DNA from 2 places in the Halomonas sp. 7T genome. Region 2 is predicted to be linked to the other one. Evidence: predicted binding sites of a transcription regulator. Region 2 holds the regulator's gene; the other holds the start of a gene.

Region 1 (7,953 bases), 970 kb from region 2:
CTCCCACGCTCGCACTCACCGGTATTCGGAGTTTGCCTCGGGTTGGTAAGTCGGGATGACCCCCTAGCCGAAACAGTGCTCTACCCCCGGCGGTGATACGTGAGGCGCTACCTAAATAGCTTTCGAGGAGAACCAGCTATCTCCGAGCTTGATTAGCCTTTCACTCCGATCCACAAGTCATCCAAATCTTTTTCAACAGATCCTGGTTCGGGCCTCCAATTGATGTTACTCAATCTTCACCCTGCTCATGGATAGATCGCTCGGTTTCGGGTCTATATCCAGCGACTGTGTCGCCCAGTTAAGACTCGGTTTCCCTACGGCTCCCCTAAACGGTTAACCTCGCCACTGAATATAAGTCGCTGACCCATTATACAAAAGGTACGCAGTCACAGAACAAGTCTGCTCCTACTGCTTGTACGCACACGGTTTCAGGATCTATTTCACTCCCCTCTCCGGGGTTCTTTTCGCCTTTCCCTCACGGTACTGGTTCACTATCGGTCAGCCAGGAGTATTTAGCCTTGGAGGATGGTCCCCCCGTCTTCAGTCAAGGTTTCTCGTGCCCCGACCTACTCGATTTCACATGATCAGATTTTCGACTACGGGGCTATCACCCGCTACGGCCACGCTTCCCAGCGTGTTCGCCTAATCAGTCTCATGCTTAAGGGCTGGTCCCCGTTCGCTCGCCGCTACTAGGGGAATCTCGGTTGATTTCTTTTCCTCAGGGTACTTAGATGTTTCAGTTCCCCTGGTTCGCCTCTTACGCCTATGTATTCAGCGCAAGATACTCAGCTTATGCTGAGTGGGTTTCCCCATTCAGAAATGCCCGGGTCACAGGTTGTTTGCCACCTCGCCGAGCCTTATCGCAGGCTACCACGTCTTTCATCGCCTCTGGCTGCCTAGGCATCCACCGTGTGCGCTTCATTGCTTGACCCTATAACCCGAAGGAGTCTGGGATTCACAATGATAACGATTGCCGGATACGCTTGAGACGTATCACAAAACAATTTACGTATAAACACTTCTTAGAAGTGTTTATGTCAGCATGATATACATTGTTAAAGAGCAGCTGTTCAATGAACAGTGATAAAGCAGTGCGTTAAAACACAGTGACTTATCAGTGGTCACAAAACATTCACAAACGGTCGTTAAGGTACTATAAAACGATACATATAAAACAGTACGTAATGGTGGAGCCAAGCGGGATCGAACCGCTGACCTCCTGCGTGCAAGGCAGGCGCTCTCCCAGCTGAGCTATGGCCCCATCGTTTTTGCTGACCTTACCTCTTGCCATTAATTTCTGTGAGACAAGGTAAAATGCAATGACGTATAGCCTGCTATACGAGGAGCATTTTAACGTAGTATCGCAGGAATTTGGTGGGTCTGGGCAGACTTGAACTGCCGACCTCACCCTTATCAGGGGTGCGCTCTAACCAACTGAGCTACAGACCCAAGAGGGGATCGTGCTTAAACCGTTTGCTCTACTATCTGATCAGGTAATTCATTGTGAGCGCTTACCGCGAGGATGATGCATCGCTTAAGGAGGTGATCCAGCCGCAGGTTCCCCTACGGCTACCTTGTTACGACTTCACCCCAGTCATGAACCACACCGTGGTGATCGCCCTCTTGCGTTAGGCTAACCACTTCTGGTGCAGTCCACTCCCATGGTGTGACGGGCGGTGTGTACAAGGCCCGGGAACGTATTCACCGTGACATTCTGATTCACGATTACTAGCGATTCCGACTTCACGGAGTCGAGTTGCAGACTCCGATCCGGACTGAGACCGGCTTTTCGGGATTAGCTCACTCTCGCGAGTTGGCAACCCTTTGTACCGGCCATTGTAGCACGTGTGTAGCCCTACTCGTAAGGGCCATGATGACTTGACGTCGTCCCCACCTTCCTCCGGTTTGTCACCGGCAGTCTCCTTAGAGTTCCCGGCATTACCCGCTGGCAAATAAGGACAAGGGTTGCGCTCGTTACGGGACTTAACCCAACATTTCACAACACGAGCTGACGACAGCCATGCAGCACCTGTCTCTGCGTTCCCGAAGGCACCAAGTGATCTCTCACAAGTTCGCAGGATGTCAAGAGTAGGTAAGGTTCTTCGCGTTGCATCGAATTAAACCACATGCTCCACCGCTTGTGCGGGCCCCCGTCAATTCATTTGAGTTTTAACCTTGCGGCCGTACTCCCCAGGCGGTCGACTTATCGCGTTAACTTCGCCACAAAGTGCGCTAGGCACCCAACGGCTGGTCGACATCGTTTACGGCGTGGACTACCAGGGTATCTAATCCTGTTTGCTACCCACGCTTTCGCACCTCAGTGTCAGTGTCAGTCCAGAAGGCCGCCTTCGCCACTGGTATTCCTCCCGATCTCTACGCATTTCACCGCTACACCGGGAATTCTACCTTCCTCTCCTGCACTCTAGCTTGACAGTTCCGGATGCCGTTCCCAGGTTGAGCCCGGGGCTTTCACAACCGGCTTATCAAGCCACCTACGCGCGCTTTACGCCCAGTAATTCCGATTAACGCTTGCACCCTCCGTATTACCGCGGCTGCTGGCACGGAGTTAGCCGGTGCTTCTTCTGCGAGTGATGTCTTTCCTAGGGGGTATTAACCCCTAGGCGTTCTTCCTCGCTGAAAGTGCTTTACAACCCGAGGGCCTTCTTCACACACGCGGCATGGCTGGATCAGGGTTGCCCCCATTGTCCAATATTCCCCACTGCTGCCTCCCGTAGGAGTTCGGGCCGTGTCTCAGTCCCGATGTGGCTGATCATCCTCTCAGACCAGCTACGGATCGTTGCCTTGGTGAGCCATTACCTCACCAACTAGCTAATCCGACATAGGCTCATCCAATAGCGGGAGCCGAAGCCCCCTTTCTCCCGTAGGACGTATGCGGTATTAGCCTGGGTTTCCCCAGGTTATCCCCCACTACCGGGCAGATTCCTATGCATTACTCACCCGTCCGCCGCTCGTCAGCATCTAGCAAGCTAGATCTGTTACCGCTCGACTTGCATGTGTTAGGCCTGCCGCCAGCGTTCAATCTGAGCCATGATCAAACTCTTCAGTTTAAAATCATTGTGATGCTTACCTGTCACTTGAAAGCAACAGAAGCGCATCAAACTTGGCTCAAGGTTCAAACGAATTCAAAAGATGTGAACATCTTTCTTGTGCGCCTGCCTTGATATTTGGTGATTTATCACCCTCATCGGCAAGCGCCCACATGAATTACCTGATCAAATTGTTAAAGAGCTTTCGAAGGCTGCTGCCGTTCGATCTGTGCATATAATACCGGTTTTTTTTCTCTGGTCAAGCACATAGCTCAGTTTTTTATTACTCGTTTTTACTGACGATGAACCCATGCATCAACGAGCCGAAAAAAGACCAATCCAGCTAATAATAAAGCAAATAAAGTAGGCAGCAGATAATCTGCACGAGTGAGAACCCACAGGTGATATACCCCAAGTCCTGCAGAGATATAGATCAACCGATGCAACCAGTGCCAAGCTTGCCAAGCTTGCCAGCCTATCTTAGCAGGCACCCAATGAAATGAGGTTAAAGCCAATGGTATAAGTAGCAGCAGAGCTACAGCGCCATAGCGTATATATTCAAGAGCGATCATTTCATGCCAAATCCACTGCCACTCCCAGTACTGATACAACCCCATCCATGAGAGCATATGCAAGGTTAGCCAAAAAAAAGACCACAGACCAATTTGACGGCGCGCCTTCATAATTCCCAGCCAGCGTGTCAGCCGAAACGCTGGGCTAAAAGATATCGTTACTAATAGCAGCGACAGTCCAACCTTTCCAGTGAAGTGGATCACGGCTTCCGCTGGATTTGCGCCTAGGTCCCCAAAGTACCACTGCCATATTAGCCACAAGCCCGGTAACAGACCGGCTGCTAACACGCTAAGGCGGAACAACGCTATTGGCTGTGCATTAACTGCCATAAATTACTCACTGCTTATCAATAATGTTTTTGAAGATCCATACCTTCATAGAGATGAGCTACTGCTTCACCATAACCATTGAATATCAACGTTTCCCGACGGCCTGACTCACCAATTCTACGCTCTCTTGCCTGCGACCAACGGGGGTGATTAACCTCAGGGTTTACATTGGCGTAAAAACCATACTCTTCAGGATTACGCGCTTGCCAGGACGTCGTAGGTTGCTCCTCCCGAACACGTATTTTAGTAATGGATTTAATGCTTTTAAAACCGTACTTCCATGGCACAACTAACCGAAGGGGCGCACCGTTTTGATTAGGCATTTTTTCTCCATACATACCCACTGCTAGCAGTGTTAGGGGATGCATTGCCTCATCAATACGCAGCGCCTCCCGATATGGCCAATCGATAACGGAGCGACGCTGCCCTCTTAGGTTATCTGGATCATACAACGACTCAAATTCAACATAATTAGACCGGGACGTTAGGCCTTGGTGGTTAAGCAGAGCCGCCAGAGGTATTCCAATCCAAGGAATCACCATCGACCATGCTTCAACACAGCGTAATCGGTAAATACGCTCCTCCAAAGAGTGACGCCTGAGAATATCCTCAAAAGGTATAGCCCCTGTGTTATTTAGCTCACCTTCTAAAACGACGCTCCAGGGATCAACCGGCAAATTATGAGCATACACTTCCGGGTCTCGCTTCCCTGTGCCGAATTCGTAGAAGTTATTATATGTGGTGGCATCTCGAAAGTCGGTTAGCGCTTCACCACCCGCCAGTTCCTGGCGCGGCAGATCACTTTCAAGCGCAGGCTTGAGCACATCAGCCCAAGCATGCGCATTTTTGGGGAGAAGCATACTGGGGAAAAGCAAGGCACCAGCTCCGGCAGCAAAGCTCTGGCGCAAGAAGTGGCGACGATTATCGAAAACTGACTTAGGCGTTACTTCTGATTCAGGAATAGCAGGATATCGATAACGCGGCATACTACCTCCGTGCCATTAAGGCAGCTAAATTACATTTTCAATCAGGGTATCTCACACCCTCCTCTCCTATCCCCCTGCAGCTTAGAACAAACCTTAAGTTTTAATAAAAATTGCAACAAACATTGACCCAGCGCAAGCCACCCGATTACCCGACCATTACACTCGGTTGAAAATAAGCACTAAAAGCACCTATTTTGATTAAGGGTAGATTAGCAAGCAGTAAGACTAGCCAATATAAGTGCTATTTATGAGTGCTACTCAAGCAGGGGGATCATCAATGAAAATGACGCAAAAAATTCTGCCCGGCATTATTGCCAGCGCAGCTTTAATATCCACTGGCGCCGTCGTTGCAGAAGACGGCTTTGAGGATTATCGAGCCCGTTTTGAGGCGCTGCCATATTTGCCGCCTATTCCAGCGAGCAACTCACTTAGCGAAGAAAAAGTTGAGCTGGGTAATATGCTGTTTTTTGAGCCGCGAATTTCTTCTAGCGGTGTCATTAGCTGCGCTACCTGCCATAACCCAGCTCTAGGCTGGGCTGACCGCATCCCTCGTGCAGTGGGCCATGACGGACAAGTAGGAGAGCGCAACACCCCAACCGTTCTAAACAGTGGTTTTTTTGAAGCACAGTTCTGGGATGGTCGTGAACCAGATCTTGAAGGGCAAGCGCTTGGCCCTATCGAAGCCGATGTCGAAATGGCGATGGATCTTGAAATGGCACTGGAACGCTTAACGGAATTTGATCTCTACCAGGAAAAATTTGCTGAAGCCTACCCTGACGACGAAGATCCAATCAGTGCCGATAACCTAGCCAAAGCGCTTGCCTCCTTCCAGCGCACACTTAATACACCAAATTCGCCGTTTGACCGCTACTTACGCGGTGACCTAAACGCCATTAGCGATCAAGCAAAGGATGGCATGGCAGCGTTTGTAAATAATGGGTGTATCGCTTGCCACAGTGGACCAGCACTAACAGATAGCCGTTTCCACGCAATCCAGGTGCCAGGCTCTACAGACCTAGGCCGCTACGTGGTGACAGGGGAAGAGAGCGACAAATACCGTTTTAAAACACCTACGCTTCGAAACGTCGCCGTTACCTACCCCTATATGAATAACGGTGCTACTGAAACGCTAGAGCAAGCGGTCGCCATCATGGGAGAAGAGATGCTAGGCCGCGAATTTGATGATGCCACGATTAGCGACATTACTGCGTTTTTGCATACGCTCACAGGCGAAATGCCTGACTTCGAAATCCCTGCACTACCCTAGTGCTGATAAGATAATGAACTATACAACTGCCGGCCTTGCGCCGGCAGTTGGCTTCCATGCATATAATTTATGCATTCATTAAACGCTGCATCAGTAATTCACGGCGCGCTTCCGTTGTGAATGCTTCTTCGATCGCATGACGATTTAGCGTACGAAAAACATCTTCGTCCCAGCCAAATGCTTCAGCACACGCTAAATGGTTTGTAAGTAAACCACCTCCAAAATACGCTGGATCATCTGAACTGATCGTCACTTTTAATCCTTCCGATAGCAACCTAGGGAGCGGGTGGTCGCTTAATTGCTCAACCACTTTCAGGCTAACGTTTGAGAGCGGGCAGACGGTTAGTACCGTCTGCTGCTCTCGAAGGCGTTGAATAACAGCGTCACTCTCCAAACAGCGCACACCATGATCAATACGCTGCACATCAAGTATATCGAGCGCCTCAACAATATAGTCAGCTGGGCCCTCCTCACCTGCATGAGCCACACGCACTAAGCCGACATCCTTCGCACGCGCAAACAGTGTTTGAAACTTGGAGGGTGGGTTATCACGCTCCGCACTATCTAAGCCAATCGCGTCAAGAAACTTCCAATAGGGAGCAGCCTGCTCAAAAACGTGCAACGCTTCATCCTCTGGACGATCCCGAAGGAATGCCATGATCATGCCAACAGACAAATCTAGCGACTTTTCAGCATCATCTTTCGCTTGTAACAGACCTGCCATCACAACTTCAAGCGGAACCCCGCGCTGCAAGTGCGCTTGTGGGTCAAAGTGCATATCGATATGCACCACGCCCTCTTCTCGTGCTCGTTTAAAGTAATCCATCGCCAAATCATAAAAGTCCTGCTTATTGCGCAGTACATCCATGCCCTGGTAATAGAGATTTAAAAATCCCTGTAGATCATCAAACTGATAAGCAGCTTTGACATCTTCAACCGTTGCATAAGGCAGCTTGATATTATTCCTCTGCGCAAGCTCAAACATGAGTTCAGGCTCAAGAGAGCCTTCAATATGCAGATGTAGCTCTACTTTTGGAAGCTGGCGTAAAAATTCATGCATATCGAACTCCTTGTGGATCGCTTAAGTCACTGAGCTATTGATGCTAGTATCAGTAATTAGCTGACCTTCATCAAGCCGCCAGTAATATTCAACTCCTGGTAATAACGCTGCATCGTCTATTTGATGAATAAAATAAATCACTGTTTTTTGGCGAAGCCACTGATCTAAAGCACCCGCTATGTGCCGTGCCGTTTCTGCATCCACACCAGCAAAAGGTTCATCCAGCAACACGACGCTTGGACTACGCAAAAACAAGCGCGCCAAGGCCACCCGTCGTGCTTGTCCACCGGAAAGCTGCTGCCCTTTTTCACCTACCGGAGTTGCCAGCCTCCGTGGTTGGCGCTGTGCCCAGTCGCTTAACGCTACTTGATCCAACGCATTCCATAGCTGCTCATCACTTGCGTTGGGATTAGCAATACGTAAATTGTCTGCCAGTGAGCCATCGAAAAGATCCACCTGCTGAGACAGCATGGCGAAACGGGCTGCACGGCTATCTTCTGTCAGCTCAGAGGGAGCAACGCCTGCAAAGCTGACATTCCCCGTAGAGGGCGATACACGCCCCATTAGCAGCTGTGCAAGTGTTGATTTACCAGCGCCAGAAATGCCTGTGATCACTGCTCGCTTCGCTGTAGGAAGCTCCAATGAAACCTCTCTCAAAGCAGGCTCAAGCATGCTGGGATAGCAATACGAG
Region 2 (7,953 bases):
ATTGACGATGCCTGGGGCATTATTATCTTTGGGTTAAGCATGGCGGCACTTAGCTGGGTAGGAGCGACTGGCGGTGGAGGCTCTTTAGTGCATGCGCTTTGGGAGCTTGGAGGGGCCGTATTGCTTGGGACATTACTTGGGTTTCCAGCGGCGTGGTTAACCGGCCACCTTAAACCAGGACGCCCAACTCAGGCCGAAGCCTTGGCACTTATGCTTTTGATCGCGGGTCTCTCCAGTTATCTCAATGTTTCCGCGCTTTTAACAGCGATGATTGCAGGTTTTGTAATCGTCAATGTCTCTTCACATCACACGCGCTCCTTTAGCGAAATAGAGCAAATTGAGTGGCCGTTTTTGGTCTTTTTCTTTGTATTAGCGGGTGCAAGCCTCAACTTGGCCCACTTAAGCTCAGCATTGGGGCTGGTTGCTGCGTATATCGTTTTGCGTAGCATTGGGCGCTATATAGGAGGTTATCTAGGAGTATTGGCCATGCGTCGGCGTGAGCCGAGCTTAAATACCGATATTGGCCTTGCGCTGCTGCCGCAGGCAGGGGTCGCAATGGGGATGGCATTGTTGGCTGCTGAGCGTTTTCCTGATCAAGGACGGCTAATTGTGGCAACGGTGGTCACCTCGACGATCGTTTTTGAGCTATTTGGTCCGCTACTGGTCAAGCGCACTGTCACCAACTCAGATCAACACAATACGCATTGATCAACGTTCGGTTATCCGGCGCCATTGCGTTAAAGATAACGCTACGGGTTTGTATTGGGTGAACGTTGTTATAATTGTTAGAATATGTGTCGCTCTCTCTAACCTCGGCAGTGTTTACTATCATGCAACAACCTGATCATTTTGACCCCGCAACGACAGATACGATTTTAGCTGGCAAACAGCTGAATTCGTCTGAGCTTCACGACGCTAAACAGAAGCGCGAATTCAATAAGTTGCAGAAACGTCTGCGCCGTGAGGTGGGGAACGCCATCATTGATTATCAGATGATTAATGAAGGCGACAGGGTAATGGTATGCCTGTCAGGTGGTAAAGATAGCTACACCATGCTTGAGATTTTGCGCAACCTGCAGCGTAACGCTCCGGTGAACTTCTCACTGGTGGCGGTGAATATGGATCAAAAGCAGCCAGGGTTTCCAGAGCATATCCTACCGCGCTATTTAGAGAAGCTAGGTGTGGAATACCATATCCTAGAGCGGGATACCTACTCCGTGGTAAAGGAGAAAACGCCCGAAGGTAAAACCACCTGCGCGCTCTGCTCACGTTTGCGCCGAGGGTCGCTGTATGGCTTTGCTGAAGAAATTGGGGCTACCAAGATCGCGTTGGGTCATCACCGTGAAGATATTTTAGAAACGCTGTTTTTGAATATGTTTTTTGGCGGGACTTTAAAAGCCATGCCGCCTAAGCTGCTATCCGATGATGGAAAAAATATCGTTATTCGCCCGCTTGCTTACTGTAAAGAGGCAGACATAGCCGAGTTTTCACGACTGATGGCGTTTCCCATCATTCCGTGTAACTTGTGTGGTTCACAGCCTAATCTTCAGCGACAGGTTGTTAAAGACATGCTGGCCGAGTGGGATAAAAAGCATCCTGGACGGCTGGAAAGTATGTTTAAAGCAGTCACAAATGTGACGCCTTCCCAGCTCGCCGACCGTCAACTATTTGATTTTGAAAACCTGGAAGACAAACAAGCCGCAATGATGGCCGGACGAATCCAAGCCTTCAACGTGGTATAGACGTCTGTTCGTCTTCTTCGGCCAAGATAATTAACCGTTGCATGTCGAGGATATTAATTTCACGTCCTGACACGGCTACCACGGCTTGTTGCTGAAAACGGCTAAGAATCCGGCTAACAGTCTCCACGGCTAAGCCTAGGTAATTACCTAGATCCGCCCGAGACATAGAGAGCCGGAAGCTGAAGGGCGAGTACCCACGGCGGCGAAAGCGGTCTGAAAGGGTAATTAAAAAGCTGGCGAGCCGCTGATCAGCGGTTTTGCGTGACAACAAACGCATCATGCGCCGATCATCCTTTAGTTCTTTGCTCATGCTCCGGTAGAGCTGTCCCCGCAATTCGGGCAGCTCTTCAGAGAGCGTATCCAGGCGGTCGAAAGGAATTTCGCAAACGGTGGTGGTTTCCAGAGCAATAACGCTGCCGGGGTAATAGTTTTCATCGATACCGTCTAACCCCACCAATTCGCTGGGCAGATAAAAATTGGTGAGCTGATCATTGCCATTACCTTCACTGGTAACCTGTTTAAGGCTACCTGAGCGCACGGCATAGACACTGGTAAACGGGTCTTCCTGACGAAACAGAGATTCGCCTTTTTTAAGCGGCGCGCGACGGCGGATAATTGCATCGAACTGCCCCATATCCTCAAGCTCCAGGGCCAGCGGTAGGCACAACGAACTAAGACTGCAGGTTTGACAGCGCGCTTCTTGCAGCAGTGAACGTCGGGAGCTGGCTTGGTGAGGCATGTAATTCTCCATTTATCATTTGCCATGATAGGCGCCAGACAAAAGCGCCTCAATAGGGTCACATAATCTTTGAGTAACGCTGAGATGATTGACCTGGTAAATAAGCATCGAAAGCCATGGCAATATGACGAATAAGCAGTCGGCCAGTGTGTGTGGCGCTCAAAGAGAGGCCATCACGCATCAGCAAACCGTCCTGCTCTGCCGCGTTAAGCTGCTCAAGAACCGGGGAGAAATAGTCAGCAGCATCAATTCCCCAGCGCTGGCCTATCGCAGCTAAATCAATTCGCATATCGCACATTAAGCGTTCAATAACATCTCGACGTATTAGGTCATCATGATTTAATCGTAAACCTTTTTCAGTCGCTAGCCTACCTTGATCTAACGCTGTCTCAAAGTGCTCAAGAGAAGTAGGGTTTTGCGCATAGACGTCATCCACGCGAGAAATGGCTGAAACACCAAGTCCTACCAAGTCGCACTGGGCGTGGCTGGAGTAACCTTGAAAATTGCGCTGCAGCGAGCCGTTACGCTGTGCAATCGCCAAGCTATCATCTGGCCGAGCAAAATGATCCATCCCAATATGTACATAGCCTGCATTGCTCAGCATCTCAATAGTGGTATGCAAAATAGCGAGTTTTTCATCGGCGCTTGGTAGGTCTTCTTCGTTAATACGCCGCTGGGGCGCAAAGCGGGCGGGCATGTGGGCGTAGTTAAACACTGATAGTCGTGCAGGGTTGAGTTCTATGACTTGGCGAAGCGTATCGGCAAAGCTCTGTTCAGTCTGGAAGGGGAGACCATAGATCAAATCCAGATTGAGGGAGCGAAAGCTCAGTCGATGAGCTTCATCCATCAGTGTTTCGGTGAGCACCCGTGGCTGCACGCGATTGATCGCTTTTTGTACCTGTGGGTTTAAATCCTGTACGCCAAGACTCAGCCGATTAAAGCCCAACGACTGCAAGTGGCGAAGGGTAAAAACATCGGCTTCCCGTGGGTCAATTTCAATGGCGTAGTCACGATCAGGCGACATGGATAAACCAAAGCGCGCATCAAGGCGGTCAATCAGATCGCTCATTTGGGAGAGCGAAAGAAACGTTGGTGTACCGCCGCCCCAATGCAACTGTTGCACTGGTCGATGGGTATCTAAATGGCGAGCAGTTAAGACCATTTCACGGTCGAGCCTAGATAAGTACGGCTCTGCCAGCTGCGTATTCTTGGTCGCAATTTTATTGCAGGCGCAGTAGAAGCAAATTTTGCGACAGAAAGGCACGTGTACATAAAGTGAGAGTGGCCGCTGGTGGTGATTACTGCGTTCTAGCGCTTGGGTAAAGTCGTCTGCGGTGAACTGCTCATGAAAAGCGAGTGCCGTAGGGTAAGAGGTGTAACGTGGGCCGCTTTTGTCATAACGGCGTAGCAGCGCCTCGTCCCAGGCAGTGGCCGAAGGCGCTGCAAGTGTAGGGTGTGAAACGGCAGCAGTGGCTTGTGCACGCATGGAAGGCGCTCCAGGGTTTAAAAGCAAGGTGTCACCAAGCTTGAATAGCAAGATTTCAAAAGCAACAGGGGATAACAGGTGTTTATGCCTGGCAAACAGGCTTAAACGCTGTTAAATGCTAGAACAAGCAAACCATGAAAGCGTTGAGCTATATCAAGTAATGCGTGCCGGGGTGTTAAGGGGTGCTATGCCCCACCAGCGTCCATAATTGCCATACTGCAAAACCAATAATTGTCAGTGCAGCAATGCTACGAGTGGCCGGGTGGCGTATTAGCTGGCTAAGCTGCTGGGCGGCTAAGCCTGTTGCGAGTAGGGCAGGTAGGGTGCCTAATCCAAAGGCGCCCATGAGTAGCGCGCCTTGAAGCGGGTCGGCAATCGCGAGACTCCAGGTAAGCATGGAATAGACCAGACCGCAGGGAAGCCAGCCCCATAATGCGCCAAGGGTAAACGCTTGAGGAAGATGTACAACAGGCATTAAACGGCGCCCCAGCGGCTCTATGTAGCGCCAAAGGTATCGTCCGATGGCTTCGACCTTCAGCAGGCCTTTCCACCAGTTGGCGATATACAGCGCCATTAAGATTAGCATGAGCGCAGCAAATCCCTGCAGTGCAATGCGAGCGGTAGGCGAAAGGGAAATAAACGTCCCTAAAGCGGCCACGATAGCGCCCGCCACCATGTAGCTGAGGATCCGGCCAGCATTATAGCTGAGCAGAAGTCCCCCCATGCGGGCGGGATGGCGCATGCTTGGCGGTACGGCGAAGGTGAGAGCGCTCATAATGCCGCCGCACATGCCAATGCAGTGGGCGCCCCCCATCAAACCAAATACAAACGCCGCCATCACCGGTGGTAAATCTAACCCTGTCGGGTTCATGGCGGCGGCTCTGAGCTATCGGATTTCGTTTGCGCGGAAGTCGCTTTTTTACGCTCGGCACGCTGCTCCTTGGTTAAGTCGTTCTCGTCGTCATCAAATAAAACGCGATGGGCGGGGCCTTCAAGATCGTCAAACTGATCATGTTTCACTGCCCAGAAAAATGCCCAGACCGCGAGGCTCAGCAAGATGAGTGACAAGGGAATCAGCAGATAGAGAATGGTCATGCGCTCACCGGATGAGTAGAGGCTGTCAGCGGGGCAGGAGAGGTACGCCAGCGAGACAAGCGCAGCGCATTACCCACCACGACTAGCGAGCTAAGCGACATGCCGATAGCGGCAAGCCAAGGTGGCACCAACCCCATGGCTGCCAGTGGCAGCGCCGAAAAGTTGTAGCAAACTGACCATAACATGTTTTGTCGCATGATCTTACGGGTGGCTCCGGAAATCTCGATAGCGTCATATATCCGCATCAAGCGTGGGCTGAGGAGCACTGCATCGGCACGCGTGCGGGCTAAGTCAGTGGCTCCGTTCATGGCAATGGCCACGTCCGCACCGGCTAAGATCGGCACGTCGTTGATGCCGTCGCCAATCATGACCACGCACTCGCCCTGTGCCTGTAGTTCGCGTAGTCGCTCAAGTTTCCCTTCAGGCGATTTTCCTGCATGCCATGTCGTGATGTTGAGCTGCTGAGCCAGGCTCTCAACCGCTTCCTGAGTGTCCCCTGAGAGAAGCTCAACCGCTAAACCTCTAGCCTGCAGGGCGGCCACCGTTTGGGCGGCATCTTCACGAATGCCGTCATGCAGCTTAAACCATGCGCGCGGCTCGCTATTCTCGCTCAGCAGTAGCCACTGTCCGGCGCCGGGCAGTGCGATAGCCGTTTTACTGGCGAAGTCGGGCTTGCCTAGGCGCCAAGTGGCCCCGTTGAGCGTGCCTTCTAACCCAGCGCCGGTATAGCTCTGTACATGGCGAGCTTGCAGGGTGGCGTCGCGGAAAGGTCGGAATGCCCGAGCAATCGGGTGCTCTGAGTGTGCTTCTAACGCTGCGGCAATTGCCCTTGTTCGTTCAGTGCTTAATTCGAGCAGTTCAACAGGGGCGCTGGGGCTGGGCAGCGGAAGCGTTTGTACGAGGTGCATTTCTCCTCGGGTTAGCGTGCCTGTTTTGTCGAAAATAACCCGCGTCACGTTTGAGAGCGACTCCATAGCGTCGGCGCGGGTAATCAGTACGCCGCGTTTGCGAAGCTGCCCATGCCCAGCAGTTAATGCGGTTGGGGTGGCCAGGGCTAGCGCGCAGGGGCAGGTGACGACCAGCACCGACAGCATAATCCACAGCACTCTCGAAGGGTCGATGAACCACCAGGCGACGGTAACGCAAGCCGTCACCACCAGCAGGCGCAAAACAAACAGATGCGCCATACGCGCAGCCATCTGGGCAAGCCTTGGGCGGCTGGCAAAAGCGCGGTCGGTTAAGTCCACAATACTCGCCACGCGTGCTTCGCCACCCGCATGGGTAACAGTAACGATTAGCGAATTCTCCATATTCTGGCTACCGCCAGTGACGCTATCGCCAACACGGCGTGTGACCGGCAGATACTCGCCGGTCAGCATGGACTCATCTAGGCTGGATTCACCCTCTTCAATAATGCCATCGGCGGGCACGCCGTGGCCTGGCTTAATCAGTATTCGGTCACCTTTCGCCAGCTCGCTGGCAGGCAGAATACGCTCGCTGCCATCACGTTCAAGGCGGGTAGCTGAAACGGGCAAAACCCCGCTTAAGGCGTTGCCACTGTGGCCGCTACGACGCCTGGCGCGGCCTTCTACATAGCGGCCAAACAGCAGGAAGAACGTAAACATGGCCACTGAGTCGTAATACACCTCACCCACCCCAAAAAGCACCGCATAGCTGCTGGCCAAGTAGGCGCCACCGATGGCAAGCGAGACCGGCACATCCATACCCAGCACGCCGGTTTTAAGGTCGCGCAGCGCATTACGGAAAAAGGGTTGGGCTGAGAAAAGCACTACCGGCGTTGCTAGGGCAAACGATAGCCAGTGGAAAAGTGCATAAAAATCCGCGCTGATTTCACCTGGTCCTGCGACGTAGATCGGGATAGAGAACATCATGACCTGCATCATGCCGACGGCGGCGACAATCAGGCGGCGTACGTTCATGCGCTCTTCGTGCTGCAAACGCGCTTGGGCTTGGTCAGGCTCGTAGGGTTGGGCATCGTAACCAATCGCTGCCAGTTCGGCGAATAGTTGCGATAGTTTGACGACGTTAGGATCCCAGCTTACCCGCAGGCGGTGATGGGTTAAGTTCACCGCACTGGATTGTATGCCCTCAAGGGCATTTAAACGGTGTTCAATTAACCAGGCACAGGCGGCACAGGTAATGCCTTCGACTGCTAATGTCGCCCTCACAAACCCCTCATCACCATCGGTATGCACAAACTGCGCCTGCAGCCCCGGGTCATCAAAAACGGACCAGGTTTCCGCTTTAGCAGCTTGGCGTTCATCAGGGCGTTCAGGTAGCTCGGTGCGGTAGCGGTAATAGCTTTCCAGCCCTCCATCCACAATGGCATGGGCCACTGCTTCGCAGCCTGGGCAGCAAAGCGGGTGGGCGATTTCGTCTAGTTTAATCTGCCACGGTGCCCCAGAGGGCACCGGATTGCCGCAGTGATAGCAGCTAGGAGAGGTGACGGTGGTGCTCATTCGCTTGCAGGACGACCTCCTGGCAGTAGGGCAATGCTATTTTCATCAGGGAAGCGCGCCTCACCGATCAACCGCCAGTCGGCGTTGGTCTGCTCTGGTTGAAGCTGGATATACCAGCGGTAGCGAAGATTATCTGGTCCTTGGGTGATATAGCGGCCATCCCGTACGTGTTCCAAAACAAACTCTTGATCCCGGTCATCCTGGGTTGGGAATATCAGCATCAAATGAAGCTTATCTGGGCGGTCATCGCCTGCTAAGTCCAGCACGATATCGCTGGTCAGCGGGTCGATGCGTAGCTCTGCCGAGAGGTTTAGCTCATTGGCGCGCTCCTGCTTGGCAAACACCATGTTAATGGCTTTCCCATGCTCGTAGTAATCTTCCTGGACCACCATGCCATCTGCGGTTTTGATC

What was found. Region 2 encodes FNR, which switches genes on or off when oxygen is low (the NO sensors DNR and NnrR bind a similar motif). Its sites were predicted from a motif close to TTGATNTANATCAA; they were not measured.
Region 1: LOS15_RS06890 (cytochrome-c peroxidase) is a predicted target of FNR. The motif match lies at 5,058-5,071, and genes of this name have one in related genera.

Annotation. Positions count from the first base shown of each region.
Region 1 covers NZ_CP087112.1:1,492,433-1,500,385, forward strand. The annotation lists rRNA gene LOS15_RS06860 (23S ribosomal RNA) at 1-931, opposite strand, end outside; tRNA gene LOS15_RS06865 (tRNA-Ala) at 1,186-1,261, opposite strand; tRNA gene LOS15_RS06870 (tRNA-Ile) at 1,373-1,449, opposite strand; rRNA gene LOS15_RS06875 (16S ribosomal RNA) at 1,536-3,068, opposite strand; gene LOS15_RS06880 (sulfite oxidase heme-binding subunit YedZ) at 3,341-3,949, opposite strand; gene msrP (protein-methionine-sulfoxide reductase catalytic subunit MsrP) at 3,967-4,935, opposite strand; gene LOS15_RS06890 (cytochrome-c peroxidase) at 5,213-6,202, shown strand; gene LOS15_RS06895 (adenosine deaminase) at 6,270-7,262, opposite strand; gene cydC (thiol reductant ABC exporter subunit CydC) at 7,284-7,953, opposite strand, start outside.
Region 2 covers NZ_CP087112.1:2,459,697-2,467,649, reverse strand. The annotation lists gene LOS15_RS11540 (cation:proton antiporter) at 1-708, shown strand, start outside; gene ttcA (tRNA 2-thiocytidine(32) synthetase TtcA) at 831-1,742, shown strand; gene fnr (fumarate/nitrate reduction transcriptional regulator Fnr) at 1,729-2,481, opposite strand; gene hemN (oxygen-independent coproporphyrinogen III oxidase) at 2,540-3,967, opposite strand; gene LOS15_RS11520 (sulfite exporter TauE/SafE family protein) at 4,143-4,838, opposite strand; gene ccoS (cbb3-type cytochrome oxidase assembly protein CcoS) at 4,835-5,062, opposite strand; gene LOS15_RS11510 (heavy metal translocating P-type ATPase) at 5,059-7,542, opposite strand; gene LOS15_RS11505 (FixH family protein) at 7,539-7,953, opposite strand, start outside.